Regions from separate parts of the Paenibacillus sp. J31P316 genome, predicted to be linked through region 2. Evidence: riboswitches for the same ligand, from Rfam matches in the RefSeq annotation. Region 2 holds a riboswitch; the other holds the start of a gene.
The links. A riboswitch is a leader RNA that binds a small molecule or an ion and turns the genes downstream of it on or off. The one in region 2 is predicted to bind cyclic di-GMP.
Positions count from the first base shown of each region.

Region 1: linked by a shared signal. The riboswitch ahead of AC0YNU_RS16485 (methyl-accepting chemotaxis protein) and the one ahead of AC0YNU_RS14800 (PilZ domain-containing protein) in region 2 are both predicted to bind cyclic di-GMP.

Region 1 is NZ_JBWDNI010000004.1:229,150-239,108, reverse strand. It holds gene AC0YNU_RS16500 (ABC transporter permease) at 1-385, shown strand, start outside; gene AC0YNU_RS16495 (carbohydrate ABC transporter permease) at 379-1,332, shown strand; gene AC0YNU_RS16490 (phytanoyl-CoA dioxygenase family protein) at 1,368-2,216, shown strand; gene AC0YNU_RS16485 (methyl-accepting chemotaxis protein) at 2,268-3,797, opposite strand; cyclic di-GMP riboswitch class I at 3,864-3,959, opposite strand; gene fumC (class II fumarate hydratase) at 4,064-5,449, opposite strand; gene AC0YNU_RS16475 (acyl-CoA thioesterase) at 5,628-6,035, opposite strand; gene AC0YNU_RS16470 (hypothetical protein) at 6,237-6,725, opposite strand; gene AC0YNU_RS16465 (hypothetical protein) at 6,931-7,728, shown strand; gene AC0YNU_RS16460 (S-layer homology domain-containing protein) at 7,725-8,474, shown strand; gene dgoD (galactonate dehydratase) at 8,561-9,694, opposite strand.
Region 2 is NZ_JBWDNI010000003.1:883,065-893,023, forward strand. It holds gene yyaC (spore protease YyaC) at 1-573, shown strand; gene AC0YNU_RS14770 (alpha/beta fold hydrolase) at 632-1,474, shown strand; gene AC0YNU_RS14775 (DUF6483 family protein) at 1,572-2,225, shown strand; gene AC0YNU_RS14780 (class I SAM-dependent methyltransferase) at 2,271-3,482, shown strand; gene AC0YNU_RS14785 (histidine kinase N-terminal 7TM domain-containing diguanylate cyclase) at 3,606-5,270, shown strand; gene AC0YNU_RS14790 (GGDEF domain-containing protein) at 5,366-5,980, shown strand; gene AC0YNU_RS14795 (HD-GYP domain-containing protein) at 6,015-7,097, shown strand; cyclic di-GMP riboswitch class I at 7,134-7,226, shown strand; gene AC0YNU_RS14800 (PilZ domain-containing protein) at 7,314-8,027, shown strand; gene AC0YNU_RS14805 (O-antigen ligase family protein) at 8,281-9,959, shown strand, end outside.

The DNA of each region.
Region 1 (9,959 bases), on a different contig from region 2:
CGGCTGGGGCGCCATTATTTATTTGGCGGCACTCTCCGGCATCGACGGCCAGCTGTACGAAGCGGCCAAGATCGACGGCGCGGGAAAAATGCGGCAGATCTGGCACGTTACGCTGCCGGGCATCCGGCCGATTATCGCCCTTCTCTTCTGTCTGCAGCTGGCCGGCATTCTGGATGCGGGCTTCGATCAAATCTTTATTTTCCTCAACCCGGCTGTCTACGATGTCGGCGATATTATCGACACCTATGTGTATCGGCTTGGGCTCCTGCAGTCGCAGTTCGAGCTGGCTACGGCCGTCGGCCTGTTCAAGGGAATTATCGGCGTCATCCTGATCGTCAGCGCGAATACCGTCATACGCAGGATGGGGGAGAAATCGCTATGGTAGAACAAACCGCAAGTTTGGACCATGTGGCCGAGAAAGAGAAGGACCTAGCAGCAGTCAGCAATAAGCTCGACGCCAATCCCGCTTGGGCGCAGACGATCATTTATGTCATCCTCATCGCCGCGGGGCTCGTGACGCTGCTGCCGATCGTCAACGTCTGGGCGGTTTCGCTCAGCGAGGCGCATGCCGTGTACAGCGATCCGATGATGCTGTGGCCGAAATCGTTTACGCTGGAGGCGTACAAATATATTTTCCACACGAGCGTGTTGATGAAGTCGTTCGGCATTACGGTGTTCGTCGCCGTCGTCGGCACGTTCCTTAATCTCGTGTTCACGGCAACGGGTGCGTACGGCTTGTCCAAGACGCACATCCCGGGCCACCGCTTCCTGCTGTGGCTGGTCATTATCCCGATGCTGTTCGGCGCGGGACTCATTCCGATGTACATCCTGCTGAAGAATCTGGGCTTGATGAACAGCGTCTGGGTGCTTATCCTGCCTCAGCTGGTCGCGCCGTTCAATCTCATCCTGATGCGGAATTTCTTCTGGAGCATCCCGGAGAGCTTGGAGGAATCCGCGCGAATCGACGGCGCTTCCGAGATGCGCGTTCTATGGAGCCTGATTCTCCCGCTGTCCAAGCCCGTCATTGCCACGGTCGGTCTGTTCTACGCGGTCGGCCACTGGAACGACTTCTTCAACGCGCTGTTCTTCATCACCGACAACAGCAAATGGCCGCTCCAAATGGTGCTGCGTTCGATCGTCATCGACTTCAACATGCTGAACATGGGCAGCCAGAACACCAGCACGCTGAACGACAGCAGCCGGATGGTCGTGCAGCCCGAGAACATCAAGGCGGCGACGATCATTTTCGCCATCGTGCCGATTCTGATCGTGTATCCGTTTCTGCAGAAGTATTTCGTCAAGGGCATCATGCTTGGATCCGTCAAAGGTTAACGCGATTCGGAGTCTATGACTGGAGGGAACGAACAATGAAGATAACCGAGGTACAGACGACGACTGAGGAAATATTGGCGCACTATCAGGCTTATGGCTATGCGGTCATCCCGGACGCCCTGTCGGCAGAGGAGCTGGATTACTTGAACCGGCTTGTCGAGAGCGACATGGTCTCCGATCCGGACAGCTGGCATAAGCCGATCGAAGGGGCCGTCGGCAACGGCAGCCTGCTCATGAAATACCCGGGCGAGATGGACGCGTTCATCCGGCATCGCACGCTGTTCCCTCTCATTCAAGAGGTGCTGCTGGGCGAAGCCAGGTATGCCCAGTTCGATTTTCGGGACATTACGATGGAACGGGCAAGCAGCAGCCAGATGGGCTTTCATCGCGACATCAGCTGGTACGGCTCGACGGTCGGCGGGAAGATCTGGGATCCGGAGAACCCCTATAAGAGCACGTATGCCTGCGTTATTTATTATTTAAAGGACGTGCACGAATGCTGCCCCGCATTCTGCATCGTACCTTCCAGCCACGAATACAGCTCGCTTGCGGAAGCCAAGGCCGGCTTGGGGGATCAATACCGGGAAGTTCCGATTCGTGGAAAAGCGGGAACGGCGATTCTGTACAATATTACGACCTACCATACGCGCAACGGCGGCAAGCCGGAATGCACGCACGGCAGGCGGACGATGCACAATTACCACTCCCGGACGACGAGCGCGCCGCTCACGAACTGGGCTACCGTGCCGGAGGAATTGGCGCTGAGCGACGACAAGGACACTCGGCTGTTCTACTCGCAATGGACGCCGAATCAGATCAAATACGCACGGGATCATTACGCGAAGCCGGTGCCTTCGTATTATCCGGTGAACGCGATTAAGTAGCTCTATTAGGAAAGAAGCCGTCTCCCGAGTACTGCGGGACGACGGCTTTGCTTATTCCGCAATGAAATTACGCTTGGTCGCCACGATGATGTCGTTCAGGTTGTCGCTCTGCTTCGCCAGCATGAAAGCCAAGTCCGATGACCTGTGGATGAGCGAATGCTGCTCTTGCGCGCACCCTTCCGCGGTCACGACGCTTCTCGTCAGTTCGGCCGACAACTCCGATATGTCGTTCAAGGTTACGCTGAACTGCTGCGTGCTTGCCGACATCTGCCGCGATGCGCCGGAGATGTGATGCATCCTCTCCGCTACCGCCTGCACGGAACGCAGGATTTGCTCGAATGCATCGCCGGCTCTCGCGACGGCTTGCTCGCCGCTGCTCACTTCGTCGATCACGCGACTCATGGACGTCATGGATATCCGGTTGTTCTCTTGCATTTCCTGCACGAGAAGCGCGATCCGCTGAGCAGATTCGGTCGTTTGCTCCGAGAGCTGGCGCACCTCGGCCGAGACCACGGCAAAGCCTCTGCCGTGGTCACCCGCCCGCGCCGCTTCGATGGCGGCGTTCAGCGCCAGCAGGTTGGTTCGCGACGCAATATCGGTAATCAGGCCGATAATATCGTCGATTTCCCGGGAGCGTTCGCCAAGCTGCCGGATCGTGGCAGCCGAATCGCGCACGGCGCGGCTCATGGCCTGCATTTGGGCGACCGCTGTCTGGACGGACGCATTGCCGCCTTCGGCTTGGCGCGCGACTTCCTCGGAGTAGCTTGACGTGGCGGCAGCCGTCTCCGCGATCGTCAGCATGTCCTTCAACATCTCCGCAACCGCTTCCCGGCTCACGCGGGCGCCATGCTCTTGGCGGTGAGAGGCCTGGTCCGCATGCTCCATCGATTGGATGGCTTGTGCCGCAAGCAACCTCAGCGATTCGGAATTGCCGGTCAGTTCTTTGGCATTCATGCGCACTTGATCGGAGGTTTCGGTCATGGTCGCGACGATTCGGTTGACGGCTTCATGGATCTTGCGCTCCTGCGCGCCCTCCAATCTCGACACGAAGCTTCTGCGGGTCATGATTTGGTAGGTCACGGCGCCGATGAAGAGAATCACGAATACGAGGTGAATGCAAACCATGCCGAAGGAATAATCATTCGTGCCGTAGACCAGCCGGGGGAAGTACAGGAAGCCGAGCAGATGTTGAAGGGAGAAGAGGACGGTGCTCGTCAGGAGCAGCAGGATTCGCTCGTAATATAGAATGACCGCCAGCACCATGAAGATCGAGAAATGATATTCAACCATGCCTTGACCGGCCATGATGACCGCCATGCTTCCGAACGTCAGCGACAGGGAAAGCAGGAGTGCCGAAGGCTTGCCGTGCTGAATGCGCATACATAGCAAAGCGCCGAGAAAGAAAAGAATCGGAAGCGCCAAGAAAAGCAGGTTTGAATTCGTCATTGAAGCGTCGCCGGGCATGGCGTGACTTCCATGCTGCGGCATGAATTCGGTAAAGCCGTGGAGCGCTTGCACCGCCACCATCAAGATCAACGTACCTAATGCGATCCATCTCATGACGCGATTCTTCTCGATCAACAATGTGTATCCTCCTCCATAGTTAAAAGAAAGAGCCCATCCAATAAGGATGGACTCCTTATTTACAAAGATAACCCGTCTACCATGGCGCCGCATCGAAATGCGTTACTTTAGGCCTCGGCTTTGCGTCCCGCTGTTTCCAACGGTTTGCCTTTTGCTCATGTAAATGGTCCTTGAAATAATGGAAAACTTGCGAACATTGTCATTATATAGGGAATTTGTCGCACTGCATAGTAAATATTTGTAAAATTTTAAGGAATTTTCGTCTAAACCATCGCGTCCGCGCGCACGACCTCGTCGAATTTCTCGGCCGTGATCAGCCCGCTCCGAATGGCGGCTTCGCGCAGCGTCAACCCTTCCTTGTGAGCCGTCTTCGCGATCGTCGCCGCGTTCTCGTAGCCGATATGCGGATTGAGCGCCGTCACGAGCATGAGCGACTCATTGAGCAGCCGCGTAATCGCCTCGCGGTTCGGCTCGATGCCGACGGCGCAGTGCTCGTCGAACGAGCGCATGGCGTCGCCCAGCAGCCGCGCGGACTGCAGGAAGTTGTGGATGATGACCGGCTTGAACACGTTCAGCTCGAAATTGCCTTGGCTCGCGGCGAAGCCGATCGCAGCGTCGTTGCCCATGACCTGGCAGACGACCATCGTCATCGCCTCGCACTGGGTCGGATTCACCTTGCCTGGCATGATGGAGCTGCCCGGCTCGTTCTCGGGAATCCGCAGCTCGCCGATGCCGCAGCGCGGACCGCTCGCCAGCCAGCGAACGTCGTTGGCGATCTTCATAAGGTCTGCCGCCAGCGCCTTGAAGGCGCCGTGCACGAAGACGATTTCGTCATGGCTCGTCAAGGCGTGGAACTTATTCGGCGCGCTGACGAAACGCTTGCCCGTCATGCCGCCGATCGCTTCGGCGACCTTCTCTCCGAAGCCCGGCGGCGCGTTCAGCCCCGTGCCGACGGCCGTGCCGCCGATCGCGAGCTCGCGGAGCTCTTCGCGGGCGATGCCGATGTTCCGCTCGGCCTTCTCGAGCATGCGGACCCAGCCGCTGATTTCTTGGCCGAGCGTGAGCGGCGTCGCGTCCTGCAAATGCGTACGGCCGATTTTGATGATATCGGCGAATGCCTTGCTCTTCTCCGCGAGCGTAGCCTTCAGCTGCGCTATCGCCGGCAAAACCGTATCCTCGACGGCGATCAGCGCCGCCACGTGCATGGCGGTCGGGAAGGTGTCGTTGGAGCTTTGCGAGCGGTTGACGTCGTCGTTGGGATGCACCTTGGCGCCGGCATCCTCGGCGCTGCCGCCCGCCAGCAGCTGGCCTGCCCGGCGCGCAATCACTTCGTTGACGTTCATGTTCGACTGCGTGCCGCTCCCGGTCTGCCAGACGGCGAGCGGGAATTCTCCGTCCCATTGGCCTGCGATGATTTCATCCGCCGCGGCCGCAATGGCGCCTGCCTTGGCTTCGTCCAGCTTGCCCAGCCCGCCGTTGACGGACGCCGCCGCCTTCTTCAAATACGCGAAAGCCTGAATGAGCTCGCGCGGCATTTTCTCCGTGCCGATCTTGAAGTTATGGAGACTGCGTTCGGTCTGCGCCCCCCACAGCCGATTCGCGTCGACTTTGATTTCGCCCATGGAGTCTTTCTCAATGCGATATTCCATCATGCCTTGCCCCTTCCTGTGGTTCAAGTTTCAGGCTGCGTGCACTGCTTATGTTTCGAACGCAATCTATGTCTATTATTCAAGTAAAGAGGCGATGCATGAATCATCATGCGCCGCCTCTAGTTATGATTTCCTATTCATGGTCATGCGATACGGCTGAATTCAGTTGGAATCCGGCCTACGCCGGAAAATGCGTCCTAAGCTCGTCCGGGATCGGCCGGCTCGTTCGCGTCTCCGCATCCATCGTAACGCACGTGACGAGCGCATCCGCGCATCGTTCCCCTGCCTGATTCACGACTTCCTGCTTCAATATGTAGCTCGTGCGCCCCGCCCGTTCTGCTTCCGTCGTGATGATGAGCCGGTCCCCTTGTCTGCATTCTCGGCGGTAATTGATGTTGATGTTCACCGTCACCGTTTGGATGCCCATCGCAAGAAACGTCTCGTACGCGAGCCCCGACCGCTCATACCATTCCTCGCGGCCCCATTCCAAATACTCCAGGTACTTGGCGTTGTTCACATGTCCGTTGACATCGATTTCCGTCGAACGGACGACGATCTCTAGACTAACGCTGCCGATGCCATTCACTCTCCTTCGCGGGGATGCGGCGTTTAACTTTCCGATTGACTGATCCTATGGTAGCGCTCCGGCCTGCCCATGTCAAAACGCCGACCCGCTTACAAAAAAAGTTGCACGAAAGGCAACCATACAGAAGCCAAAACCCGGCTTAACCCGGTTTTAGATCTGAGATGTTGTACTTCCTGCAACGATGAAAGTTTTACGATAGATTTATTGATCGGCGTCCATCCGCATCGCCTGCCCGCCTAACGGAAGGGCGGACGTATTCGTCCTGCTCAGCAGGCGCTCTACCGCAAAGACCGAGCCGAGCACGGCAACCAGACCCGCCAGCGAAGCTGCCACGGAGACCGGCGTCACCCATAGGACCGCAGGATGCGTCAAGAAGGGGATAAGCGCCACGGCAATGATCGGCGGCGCGTTCAGCTTCATCGTCCGGACGAACCAAATCGCAAAGAGCGTGCAGACGAACAACGACACCATGCCGCTGTTGACGGTATACGCCAGCGTGCCGACGGTCGAAGAAATCACCGCGCCGCAGGCGATGCCGATCAGCTCTTTCATTTTCGGCGACCTGGTGATGAAGAGGAAGCCGAAGGCCCCAAGCGTCGGGAAAAACATCATATGCATGCCGGACGAATGCGAGGACAGCCAATAGATGAACATGATATATAAACCTAAGCCAACGGATCTGATAAACATGATGTCCTACCTTTCTCCAACTGGAATAGCCATTCACAAACCTTACATGACATAGCAGCTTTCAAGAGTTTAGATCAGTTCGGCGGCTGCGTCAATATTAAAATCGCACCAGCTTGGCGATAAGTCCGAATGAAAAGCCGTGACAAACCTCCGCGTCCTTTGTATCATAAAAATGGAATAATTCGACAAGAAAGGTGCTGAAAGGATGAAGTGGATTCGTTTTAGATTCATCGCCTTGCTGGCAGCTCTCCTCATGCTCGTGCCTTTCTCGCAGGCAGCGGCCGAGGGAGAGAAGATTACGTACGCGTTTGACCGAATCGAGGTCGTCTATGCGGCCGAATTCACGATGTATCCCAATGCCGCCGCGCAAGATCATTGGCTATCCCAAATCGCCGGCGGACCGGACAAGCCGATTCAAATTCTGTATGGAATCCTGCACCTCTATAATGGAGACCAGTATACCGACGAGCAATTTATCAAAATGTCGGGCGAAGCCGGATCGGAGCGATTCCTGAGCAATTCGCAGAGCAACGAATACTACGATGCTGCTTATACGCTCAAACGGTCGACCTCCATACAGTTCTGGTCCGGCAAGAAGCTTGACGGCGAGAACGTCGTGAAGGATTTTAGCGAGCCGCTGAAGTCGGTCACGCTCGTCCAATCGTTCGATCCGCAGGGACAACTGACGGGGTTCAATCTCCATGTTCAGCCGCTAATCTTACCGGGCAGCGAATGGAACTCCCCCTCCGGCTATGTCGGTTCCTACACGTCCGATCCTAACAGTCTTCAAAATACCGGCGAATTAAACGGCAAACCTGTTGATTCCCAGCCGGAAGTGCCCGTGGCGGACGAGCCTGCGCCTGGGCAGGACAAGCCGGAGCAGGAGCCGCAGCCGGAGCAGCCCCCAGTTAACGAGCCGGCCCCCGGGCAGGACAAGCCGAATCCGGATCAGTCTCAACAGAAGCCGGCGGAGCAGTCCAATACAGAGGGGATTCAGCCATGATGAAGAAAACTTCTGCAATCTGCATGCTGCTGGCGATATTCACGCTCATCACCTCTTCGGTATTTGCCGGGTCGGACAGTCGCGTGAAGCAGGCCGACGTCTTAAAGCAGCTGGGCTTGTTCACGGGTACGGAACAGGGCTACCAGCTGGAGGACACCTTTACCCGCGCGCAAGGAACCGCCATGCTGCTTCGCTTATCCGGCGAGGAAGCGGACGCGGTCAAGGCGGGAGGGAAGCCTGCTTTCGCGGATGTGGCCAGCTCCAATTGGGCCGCCGCCTCCATCGCTTATGCCGTCAAGAAGGGGTATGTGAAAGGCGTTAGCGCTACTGCTTTCGCTCCCGCGCGTCCGATGTCGGGCAACGAATTCTTGACGCTGCTCAATCGGCTGCTCGGCGCCAAAGACGCCGTTCCTGCCAATGCGGCCGAGCTGTCGCAAAAGAACGGTCTTCTGCAAGCGGAAGCGGCCTCAAGGCTGACCGCTGCCACCCCGTTCCTGCGAGGCGATATGATCGAAGCCGCTTATGCCGCGCTGCTCGCCCATCCAGCCGGCAGCAAACTTACGCTGCTTCAGACGCTCGTCGAAGTCAAGGGAGCGGTTACGGCTGCGAACGCCGCGGCAAGCGGCCTTTATGCGCCTCCATCCGCGGGGGCGACGGATGCGCCGGACTTTTACACGCCGAAGCCGGGAACCGATCCGCTCGATGCGATGGAGGAAGCCATTCAGCAGAAGCTCGACGGGAAATAGGTGGCTTGTCCCGAGTAAGCACCAATTCGCAACAAAAAAAGGGATGGAGCAGAGCAAATGCCTGCGCCATCCCTTTACTATTTCTTCTACCACTCCGCGAACGAACCGTCCTCGTACGCCAATCTCGGCGTATCCCAATCGCCGCCGTAGCTGCGCTCGATCAGCGCTTCCTCGTTGATCTCGATGCCGAGTCCGGGACCTTGCGGAACGGCAATATTGCCGCCTTCGATCCGGAACGGCTGCTTCAGGTAGCCTTCGCCAAGATCCCATTTCTCCGCCATGGACGGGTGCTCCTGGATGAGGAAATTCGGCGTGCAGGCGTCGAGCTGCAGACAGGAGGCCAGCGAGATCGGGCCGAGCGGATTATGCGGCGCGACGGAGGCGTAATGCACCTCGGCCATCGCGGCGATTTTGCGTCCCTCGAAGATGCCCCCGGCATGGCAAAGGTCCGGCTGCACGATGGCGACTGCCCCCTTCTCGAGCACCTCGCGGAAGCCCCAACGCGTGAACAGACGCTCGCCCGTCGCGATCGGAATGCTCGTCGACTGCGCGACGCGCAGCAGCGCATCCACGTTCTCCGGCAGGCAAGGCTCCTCGATGAACATCGGATAATACGTCTCCAGCGCAGCCGCGAGCCGGATGGACATCGCCGGACTGACGCGCCCGTGGAAATCGATGGCGATGTCGAGCCCGCTGCCCGCCGCTTCGCGGATCGCCGCGAACTTCGAGGTTACGCCTTCCACGAAAGCGAGCGTGTCCACCTGCCGCACCGGCGCGTCGACGCCGATCTTGATCGCGGTGAATCCCGCTTCCATCCGCTTCTTCGCGTTGGCTGCGATCTCATCCGGCGTCGCTCCTCCGCAGTGGCTGTACATGCGGATCGTCTCGCGGCATTTGCCGCCGAGCATCTCGTAGACGGGCATGTTGTAGAACTTGCCCTTGATGTCCCACAACGCCTGCTCGATGCCGCTGATCGCGCTCACCAGCACCGGGCCGCCGCGGTAAAACGTGCCCCGGTACATGACTTGCCAATGATGCTCGATGCGCATCGGATCCTGGCCGATCAAATACCGCTTCAGTTCTTCGACCGCGGTCGCGACGGTGAGCGCACGACCTTCGACAATCGGCTCTCCCCATCCGCAGATTCCCTCGTCCGTCTCAATCTTCAGAAATAGCCAGCGCGGTTTCACATGGTACAGCTTCATATCGGTGATTTTCATAACGCTTCGTCTCCTCCTGCATCTTGGTACTGTAATCGACCATGCTCGGTTCGTATGACTCGCGGAATTTAAGCGCACTCGGGTTGGTTGGCAGAATAAATGCGTTTTTGCAGTTATTTACTGGCCCAATCGGTTCATGCGTGGAAATAACTGCAGTTATGCATCTATTTCCACGCTTTTGTTCGATAGCTGACGATAGAATGTAAAATAAGTGCTCATTTGCAGTTATTTGCTCTAAGAGCTCGTTTGAGGACGAAATAAGCGC
Region 2 (9,959 bases):
ATGGGAAACCGGGCTAAAGCCCGCAGAGGACGCACGGAAGATCCCGTGCCAAGAGAAACTGTCGCGCTCGCCGGCGTGGAGGAGGTGCTTCGACATGCAGCGGCGGCACAGCCGGACCGCGATCGCGTCGCATTTCTATGTATAGGAACGGACTGCTCGACCGGCGATTCATTCGGACCGCTCGTCGGCACGCTGCTGGCGCAAGCGGGATGGAGCCACGTCATCGGGACGCTTGCCCGCCCCTGCGACGCCGACCGGTACGAATCATTGAAGGCGTCGATTCCGGATACGTTCCTGACGATTGCGATCGATGCCGGTTTGGGTAAAAAAGGACAGGAGCCGAGCTACATCGTCAGCGAAGGTCCGCTCTACCCGGGACATGCGGTCGGGAAGCGGTTATCGCCGGCGGGACATTACAGCATCGCCGGCATCGTCGGACCGAAGAGCGTGAAGCCTTACTGGACGATCCAGCACGCTTCGCTGCAGGAAGTGATGGGCATGGCCCGCGCGCTCGCGAGCGCCGTGCAAGCCGCATGGGGGCAGCCTGAAGTGAAGGCCATGCTGCTGGAATAGGATTCGATAATCGCCTGCTTCGAAGCAGGCATTCGAGATACGAGAGGATGGGAATTTCATGACAACGGATCAACGTTCCATCGCTAACCATACGTTTAAGCTGCCGGACGGTCAAACGATTGCTTATTACGACTCGGGGGCCGGCAATGCAGAAGGGGCAGGCAACGTCATCGTACTGCTGCATGGCTTCTGTGGAAGCTCTTCGTATTGGAATAAAGTACTGCCGCAGCTGGAAGCCGCTGGACGGGTAATCGTTCCTGACCTCCGCGGACATGGCCGCAGCTCCGCGCCGCAGGTACCCGTTTACGAGATGGAGGCGTTCGCTTCGGATCTCGCGCAGCTGCTGGAGCACTTAAACGTCGGGAAGATTCGCTTGTTCGGCCATTCGCTTGGCGGATATGCATCGCTTGCTTTCGCCGAGAAGCATCCTGATCAGCTGGCTTCGTTCAGCCTCGTGCATTCTACGGCTAAGCCGGACAGCGAAGAGGCGAAGGGGAACCGGGACAAGGCGGCAGCGACGCTGCGGGCGGACGGAATCGCCTCGTTCGTGGAAGGCTTGGTTCCAAAGCTGTTCGCGCCCGCTCACCGGGAATCGATGGTCGAAGACGTGCAGCGCATGATCGACGTCGGCTATGGAACGGATGCGGAAGGAGCGGCTGCGACTGCGCTCGGCATGAAGGCCCGGCCCGACCGCACGAGCGTGCTCGATGGATTGACCGTGCCGCGCCTGCTGGTGGCGGGCTCGGAAGACGGCGTAATCCCGCCGGCAAACACGTTCACGACGGACGGTCCGCACGTTACGCAGGCGCTGCTGGAAGGCTCCGGACATATGAGCATGGTGGAAGCGCCGCAGCAGCTGGCAGCGGAAATCGTTGCTTTTTTGAACGAAACGGCAAAATAAATCGTCGGATAGTGAACATTTTGCTGCAATAAACAGTCTATAGACGTGGACGGTCGGCGGCGTAAGCGGAACGGGATGGACTTAAGGAGGGACGTCGGTGGTGTTTCAACGGGATTTTTTCATGCGCATGATCGAACAGATGGGGGAAGCTGCGGGCGTCATCATGGGGTTGCGCCAACAGCGCAAGCACGAAGAGGCGCTCCTGGTCATCGATGATTTATTGGACCGGCAATTCCGGATGAACGGCAAACTGATTCGCCAGCTGTCGGATGCCGACCTCGTGCGGATGATGACGACGAACGGAATGGTCGAAACGGCGAATTTGAGCGGCGTCGCGCTATTAATGAAGGAAGAAGCGTCGATCCTGAACGAGCTTGGCCGGACGGAGCAGAGCTATCCTATCCAGTTGAAGGCCTTTCACCTGTTCATGCGGCTTGCGCTGCTGGACGCGCCGGCAATGCTGCGGACGCCGTCGGAAGAAGCGGCCGACCTGGCGGAGCAGCTGGACGGCTATGAGCTGCCCCGCGCGACGAAGCTGCTGATGTGGGAATGGCATGAGGGCGACAAGCGGTATGACGATGCCGAGAACATCCTTCATGAGCTGCTCGAGGACGGAATGATTCCGCGCGAAGAAGCGGAGGAATTTTACCGCAGGCTGCTGCTTCTGCCGGACGAGTCGCTGGAGGCGGGGGGATTGCCCCGCGATGAAGTCGTCGAGGGGCTGGAACGAATCAAGCAAGATCGGGAATGAATGAACGGCGATTACTCAAGCGGTTTAGGAGCTGAAGGACAGAAGATGGACAGCAGTAAGGAACAATGGCAGCTAGACATGGAGCAGTGGGTGTCGGAAGGACGGCTGAAGGGAGCGACATTCAGTCAGCTTCGCCGCAAAGACGGCGATATCCCGGCCAAGACGGTCATCCGGCCTGTCGAGCTCAAAGGCGCGCTCCACTATCAATTTCAATACTATTGCGATAATAAAGTCACGCACGAGAACGTTCCGCAGGAGCTGGCAGCGGATCGCATGACGGACTGGCTCGCTTCGAATTACCGTCAAGCGCTGATCCGTACCGACGATGCCGACGTTCAGGTGCTCTTCTCCAAGAAAGGCAAAGCCGCCGTGCTCAGCAAGCCTTCGGCGCCGACGGCCGCAGGCAAGAACGAGACGCTCGCCCATAACAGGCAGAAGCAGCGGGTCGTGCGGGAGGGAGAAGCGGCGCCATTCCTCGTGGAGCTCGGCATCATGACGAAGGACGGCCAGGTGGCCGCGAAGAAACAGGACAAGTTTCGCCAAATCAACCGGTTTCTCGAGATGGTCGCCGACGTGCTGCCCCATTTGCCGGCTGACCGTGAAATTACGATCGTCGATTTCGGCTGCGGCAAATCGTACTTGACCTTCGCACTCTATCATCTGCTCGCCGTGCAGCAGGGCAGGCGCATCTCCGTCGTCGGCCTGGACTTGAAGGCGGATGTGATCGCCTTCTGCTCGGAGCTCGCGAAGAAGCTCGGCTATGACAATCTTCGCTTTCAGGTCGGAGATATCGCGGATTACAAGGATCAGTCCCAAGTCGATATGGTCGTAACGCTTCATGCCTGCGATACCGCGACGGATGCTGCATTGGTCAAGGCGATCGAATGGGGAGCATCGGTCATTCTATCCGTGCCGTGCTGCCAGCATGAGCTCTTCAAACAGATCGCGAACGAGACGATGAAGCCCTTGCTGTCGCATGGCCTGCTGAAGGAGCGTTTCTCCGCGCTCGCGACGGACGCTATCCGCGCGCAGCTGCTGGAAGTACTCGGGTATCGCACGCAGCTGCTGGAATTCATCGATCCCGAGCATACGCCGAAGAACATGCTCATCCGCGCCGTCAGAACGGCGGGAAGCGGCAGCGATGCCGCACGCAAATGGCGGGAATACGAGGCGTTCCGGGATATGCTCCAGGTGTCGCCGTATTTGGAGCGGGCACTTGAACAACGGCTTAAGCAAGCCGCTATGGATGTTAAATAAGTTAACAACAATTGTTGTCGAATATCTGAACAGTGTGATAGAATGGAAGAGCATATGACAGATTGTCCCAGGTCTTTTTTCATAGACAACTATATAGTGATTTGGGTGGAGAACATGGGACTTATGACGGGTATAGATTTAAGCTTGCTGGCAAGCTTGTTCGCCATCTTCATCTATGTATTCATTAAGAACGTTATCTCTGCGCAATATAAAGTCTATCTGCTCTTCCACTTCTTCATGATGATTTGGCCGGTCGGCCAAATCGGCGTCCACACGACAGATCAACCACACCTTCAGATTGCCTATATAACCCTATCTTTCGTCGGTTTATCGATGCTCGGTTTCGGCTGGGTGCTATTTGCCAAATATCTCGTGAGCGGCTCTTATTATAAGCCGAACCTCAGCACCGTACTATTGGTTCTCGCGCCGTCACTTCTGTTGTCGGCCGCCATGATTTGGAATCCATGGCATACGTTCGTTGCTCCGGTTCATGACAGCTACGAGGAACGCGTATACGGTCCTGTTTTTTGGTGCATGGTGGTGCTGCTGCATGCTTACTTTGTCTATTCGGTCCTTCTCCTGTGGCGCAAGGCTCGCCTGCTGACAGATCGAGCAGACAAGGCGCGCATACTGAGTACGCTTATTGGCATCGTCATTATGGTTGCGCTTCCGCTTTTGGATATGTTCGTCAATGTCATCTTGGATCCTTGGCTGCCGGTCATTCCGGGCATTACGTCGTTCGGTATCCTGTTGTCGGACATCTGCTTTTTGATCTCGCTTCAGAAGCATCGTTCTTTCGATCTTGTCAAGATCGCCCAGCAGGATGTCGTGGATACGCTGTCAGTCGGCATCGTCGTTCTGGACGAGAACGACCTCGTGATCGAGGTGAACCGCAACGTATACCCCAAGCTCGGAATCGTCCTTTGGAAACCGTTTAATTTGGCGGCGATTCTAAGTTCCCATGCGCTGCAGGCCGAGGCGGGAGAAGCATTCTTGCTTGAGTTCCGCGACCATGCTTCCAAGCGCCTGCATACGGAGCTGGCCATCGAATTGCCGAATGAACCGAAGCATTATCTGTCTCTCCATACGGCACCGATTCTAGTAGGCGGCAGCTTGAAGGGCAGAGTCATCACGCTACAGGATATTACAGAGCTGAAATCGCATGTTTTGAAGTCTCAGGAGCAGAACAATTCGCTGCAAGAACGGAACCGGGCGTTGATCTATATGCAGGACGAGCTGTTTCAGGCTAACCGCAAGCTCGAACAGATGGCGGTTACCGACAGCTTGACCGGCTGCTTTAACCGCAGGTTTCTGATGCAGCAGCTTGAGCACGAGGTGCTGACGAATTTACGATACAGGATTCCGTTTGCGATTCTTTTGTTCGATATCGATTTGTTCAAGCACGTGAACGATAACTATGGCCATCTGGTCGGGGACGAGGTCATCAAGCGTACGGCAGAAGCGGTGCGGGGCTCTTTGCGCCGTACCGACATCCTGGCCAGATACGGCGGCGAAGAGTTTACCGTTTACTTGCCGCATACGACCAAGGAGCAAGCCGAGATGCTGGCGCAGCGCATTCGCGAAGTGGTGGAATCCAACGAGATTCCGGCAGGCCGCGGACGAGCGCCGATATCCGTGACGATCAGCATGGGCATGCATGTCGTGGAGGAACAGACCGACATTCAGATTACCGACGTCAAGTCCTATCTCAGGGACTTGTTCACCAAAATCGATACGGCGCTGTACCGGGCCAAACATAATGGGCGGAACCGGGTCGTTAATCATTGATTGGAGAGGGGATCAGCGAATTGTCAAAGAACGGACGAATACTTGCAACTGCCGCAGCATTGGGAATGACATCGGCAGCAGCAGGTCTATGCTATATGGCATCCAGTCAAGGACATTTGCTGCTTCCCGTCCAGCTTGGGCTCGCCGCCTTAGGGGCAGCGGCTTTCCCGGCGGCTTGGCTGGCCGGCCGCAGCTACGATCGATTGCGGATCGAGGCGACGACCGACTGTCTCACGGGCGCCTACAATCGCAGGTTCATCGAAGCGACGTTCAAGAAGCTGCTTCGGAAGGCGGGCCGAAGACGCAAGCGAATGACGGTAATCATGCTGGACGTCAACGATTTCAAAGAAGTAAACGACCGCTTCGGCCATCATCAAGGCGATACGGCGCTTGCCTTGATCGCGGACACGCTGAAGTCCTGCTCCGAACGCGGCGAGTTCGTTGGCAGATGGGGCGGCGACGAGTTCATCTTGATCTGTCCTTATGCCGACGACAAAGGAATTGAACGCATCACCAAACGAATTCACGAACAGCTGCTTGGCATTTCCAGACGGATCGGGCTTCGATTATCGGTGTCGATCGGTTATGCGGTTTTTCCCGATCAAGGAAAAGACCTAAGCCAATTGACCTATACGGCCGATAAAAACATGTATGCGGACAAATATATGTGCAAGATGCAAGATTCCGAACCGGCAGCGCTGCAGGCATGAATCATGAGCACGCGACAAAGGCGGGAGAACAACCATGAGAAAAACTAACATCCACTCCGTTGCTCCGGGAGAAAAGCTTGCCCGCCCTATATTACAGGATAATGGAAACGTATTGCTCGGTGCGGGCGTTGAGCTTAATCAACGATTTATCGACAGATTGATGGGGCTTGGCATTGATGTGCTGTTCATCGACGATCCGCTGACGGAAGGCTTGGAGCCGACTTCCGCCATCCAGGACGACACGAGGAAGCGGGCGTCGGACGCCATCTACAAAACGATGAGCACCCTTCGGGATCAGCCGGTCATGAAAGGCCGGACGATCGCGCCGGAGCTCGGAAGAACCTTTCGCAAGGTATTCGGAGACATTCTGGAGGATCTCGTCGGCCGAGAAGAATTAATGGTCAACTTGACGAACATTCATGTCGCCGACAGCTATTTGTTCCATCATTCGCTCAACGTGGCTATTCTAGCAGGTATTATGGGACTCGCCAAAGGGTATAATCGAAATCAACTGGAAGAACTCGGAATGGGCGCCCTGCTGTTCGACGTCGGGATGACCCGAATTCCGAAGGAGCTGCTTAAGAAGCCGGGCGCGTACACGAAGGACGAACGAGCGCAGATGGAGAGGCACACGGAAGAAGGCTTTAATATCATCCGGGCGCAGCACGATATTTCGCTCCTATCGGCCCATTGCGCGCTGCAGCATCACGAACGCTATAACGGCTCCGGTTATCCGCGGCGGCTGCAGCGAGATGAGATCCATGAATACGCGCAGATCGTCGGCATTGCCGACGTATACGATGCGCTGACCTCCACGAGGCCGCATCGAAAGCGATTCACGCCCTCGGAAGCGATCGAGTTTCTGTTTGCGGCGGGCAATACGTATTTTGATTTAGAAATGATCAAAATTTTTTGCAGGCATATCTCGATTTATCCCGTATCGACAACGGTACTGCTGAATTCCGGGCAGATCGGCGTCGTAGCGCTCAACAATCCGCTTGCCGTTCATCGGCCGATCGTGCGAATTATCCGGGAACGAGACGGAACGCCGCCTTCGGCAGCCTATCAAATCGACCTGAAAGACGAGCAGAGCCTCATGATTGTCAAAGAAGTGTAAGTCGTCCAATCCGACCGTCATCCACAACTTCATAGACATCGATACTGGCAAACTTGCCGAAAGGCAAGGACGCAAAGCCAAAGGGTCTAAGGTCCGTTACGACGGATAACTGACAGCCTGGCTGCCGAAATGTGCCCCGGCTTCGGCCTGGGTTCGAGAAGCGGCTCCAGTGATTGGGAAGCGCTTTTTTTCATTTTATGAAGGAGGAATCGGAGAATGGCAGGAGGAACCAAGACTAGGGCCCATGAGTTGTACGGCGGCGATAAGGCGAAATTCTCGATTAAATCCCTGCTTCACAGTCGCACGGTCGTCGAGAAGGACGGTTATGTATCAACAGGTATCTTAACGCATGCCGAAGGCGACATGATGGAAATCGAGCTGACGGAATTCAAACAGTTCGAGCTCGGCGATCCCGTCAACTTGACCCTCTACACGCCGGTGGGCATTCATCGCTTGCGCTCGTCGGTCATTGCGAAGGCTAGCGGCGCACTGGCTGTGCTGTTCCCGGAACGCTCGCTCGTCGGACTTGAGGAAAGGCGCGAATCTCCGCGGGTGGACGCTGCGGTGCGCGGAACCCTGAAGCATAAGCAGTCGCGCGAGGTCACGGTGCGGGACGAGCTGCTTACGTTCGAAGCGGAAGAGGATTTCGAGCTGGTAACGCGCAATATTAGCAACTCCGGTGTCGCTTTTCAATTGGCGTTCGGGCCGCGGCTTAGCATCGGTCAGGTCATTGATGTCTCGCTTGAGCTGGAATCGGCATTCGATTGCCAGATGGAAATCATCCGCCGGGACGAGAATACGCAGCGGGAAACGTTTGGAGCTAGGTTCCTGGAGCTTAACGAACAGCAGCGCCGCGCGTTGCGTGCCTTTCTGATCCGCGAGCAGGTAGGCGCTTATTTTCGGCACAAACAGCTGAAAGCGAAACGATAGAAAAACCTGAATGAAGCTGTGACCAACGGTAAGGGAACCATAATGAAGTCTAGATGAAATCATGATGAAAACATAATGAAACCATTATGAAACCAACCAATGAAATCATAATGATATCAAGGAAGACGCCCGACCGGGGAGCCGGCGGCGTCTTCCTTTTTTGAACCTCGGGGCGAAAGAAGCGCACCCGCGCGAGTCTGCGCCGGAGCGCGTAAGAACGAGAATGTCGGGTTGACCAAGGGAAGGTTGCGAGATGCGGAAGAATGGTTTGCTGGGCGTTGGCTCGTTCATGACGGCATTGGCACTCATGGGAGCAGCATATCAGTACGGCATGTTTTTTGACGAGTCCTTCTATGTATGGGAGTGGTCGATTAGCCTCGGTGCTCTGCTGGCTGTCGGCTGTATGTTCGTATGGAGCTTGCGTCAGCAAGAGGAGAGCAGGAACAGGGAAATGCTGCATCCGGCCGTAGTCGGCTTGTTGCTGGCGGCGCTGTTATACGGGGCCGCGCTGCTGCATGATCCGGTTTCCGTGCTGGGCAGCTTGAAGCAAGCGCTGCGTTATTGCACGTATGCGGCGTTTGCGCTGCTTTTGCAGCTGTGCTTCGGTTCGCCGGAGAAACGCGCAGGGTTGTCGGCTGCGATGCAGGCATCGGGATTGACGGTCGCCGGCAGTGCCTTGGCGGGATGGATGGGGGCGTTGTCATTCCCTTCCATGATCATGATAACCGAGGATAGCAGGCTGTCTGCAGTCGGGGCGCGGCTGGCGGGCTTCGTGCAGTATCCCAACCTCCTGGCTGCGATTGCCGCTGCCTATCTCGCGTGGTCCTGGCTGCTCCTGCTGCGGGCGGGCACAAACAAGCGCTTCTTGCTCGCTTCATTCGGCGCCGTACCTTATCTGCTCGTCTGTCTGCTGACGGAATCCAGAGGAGCATGGCTGGCCTTGGCCCTTGCGTGGCTGGCGGGCTTCGCGATGATGCGCGGCAAAGAGCGCTGCGCTTGGTTGGTCTACGGCGGCTGGACGCTGTTATGCGGCAGCGCCGCTTACCGGGGCGTGGTTGATGCCGGATTGCGGGGCACGTCTGAGGGTGCTGGCGGCTTGGCAACCGCTTCGGAATGGGGGCTGCTGCTGTTGATCATCTTCGCTGCACCGCTTGGATTTCTAGGGCTGCGCGTGTTGATGGACAGAAGCGGAAGTCGATTGCTATGGCGAATGGCTTGGGCTGGCGGGAGTGCCGCTGCGATCGTGTCGGCGTTCTTGCTGCCGGAGGCGATATTCGGTCGTCTTGGAGTCGTGAGCAATGGAGCGTATTCCACGGCTAGCGCGAGGGGACTGTTCTACCGCGATGCCTTGAAGCTCGTTCAGGAAGCTCCGCTATTCGGCAGAGGCGGGGATACATGGCCGAGTCTATTTACGAGCGTGCAATCGCAGCCTTATGTCGGCAACGAAGTGCACAGCGGTGGACTGGAGCTCTTGCTGGACTTGGGCGTCGTCGGTCTATTAGCCGGTATTGCCGTCATGGTTGTTATCCTGCGGACGGTGTGGATTCGCGAACGTACGGGGCTGCTCCCGATCGGCGTGCTGCTGGCGCATGCGTGGATCGATTTCGATTTGTCCTTCGGGTATGATTGGTTGCTGCTTCTGGGATGGATTGTTTATTATTCGAGCGGGGGTGCGGAGAGCGCCAAGGTCGTAGTACAAATCCGTGAGGCGGGAATAAGAGGACACGAGACAGGGAATGCGGCAGTGGCAAGCGGCGGCGCAGCTGAGAGCATGGCAGGGAGGTCTGCTTCGGGAACTCCGAAGCAGAGCGGGCAGGATGGCGGGATGTGCCGCGGGGTTCTCCGCGGCGGCCGCTTGGCTGCGGGCGCTCGGGCCGCGTCGCTGGCCTCGGCCGCCCTATGCTTCGCCGCCGCCGCCGTGCTCGGCTGGCG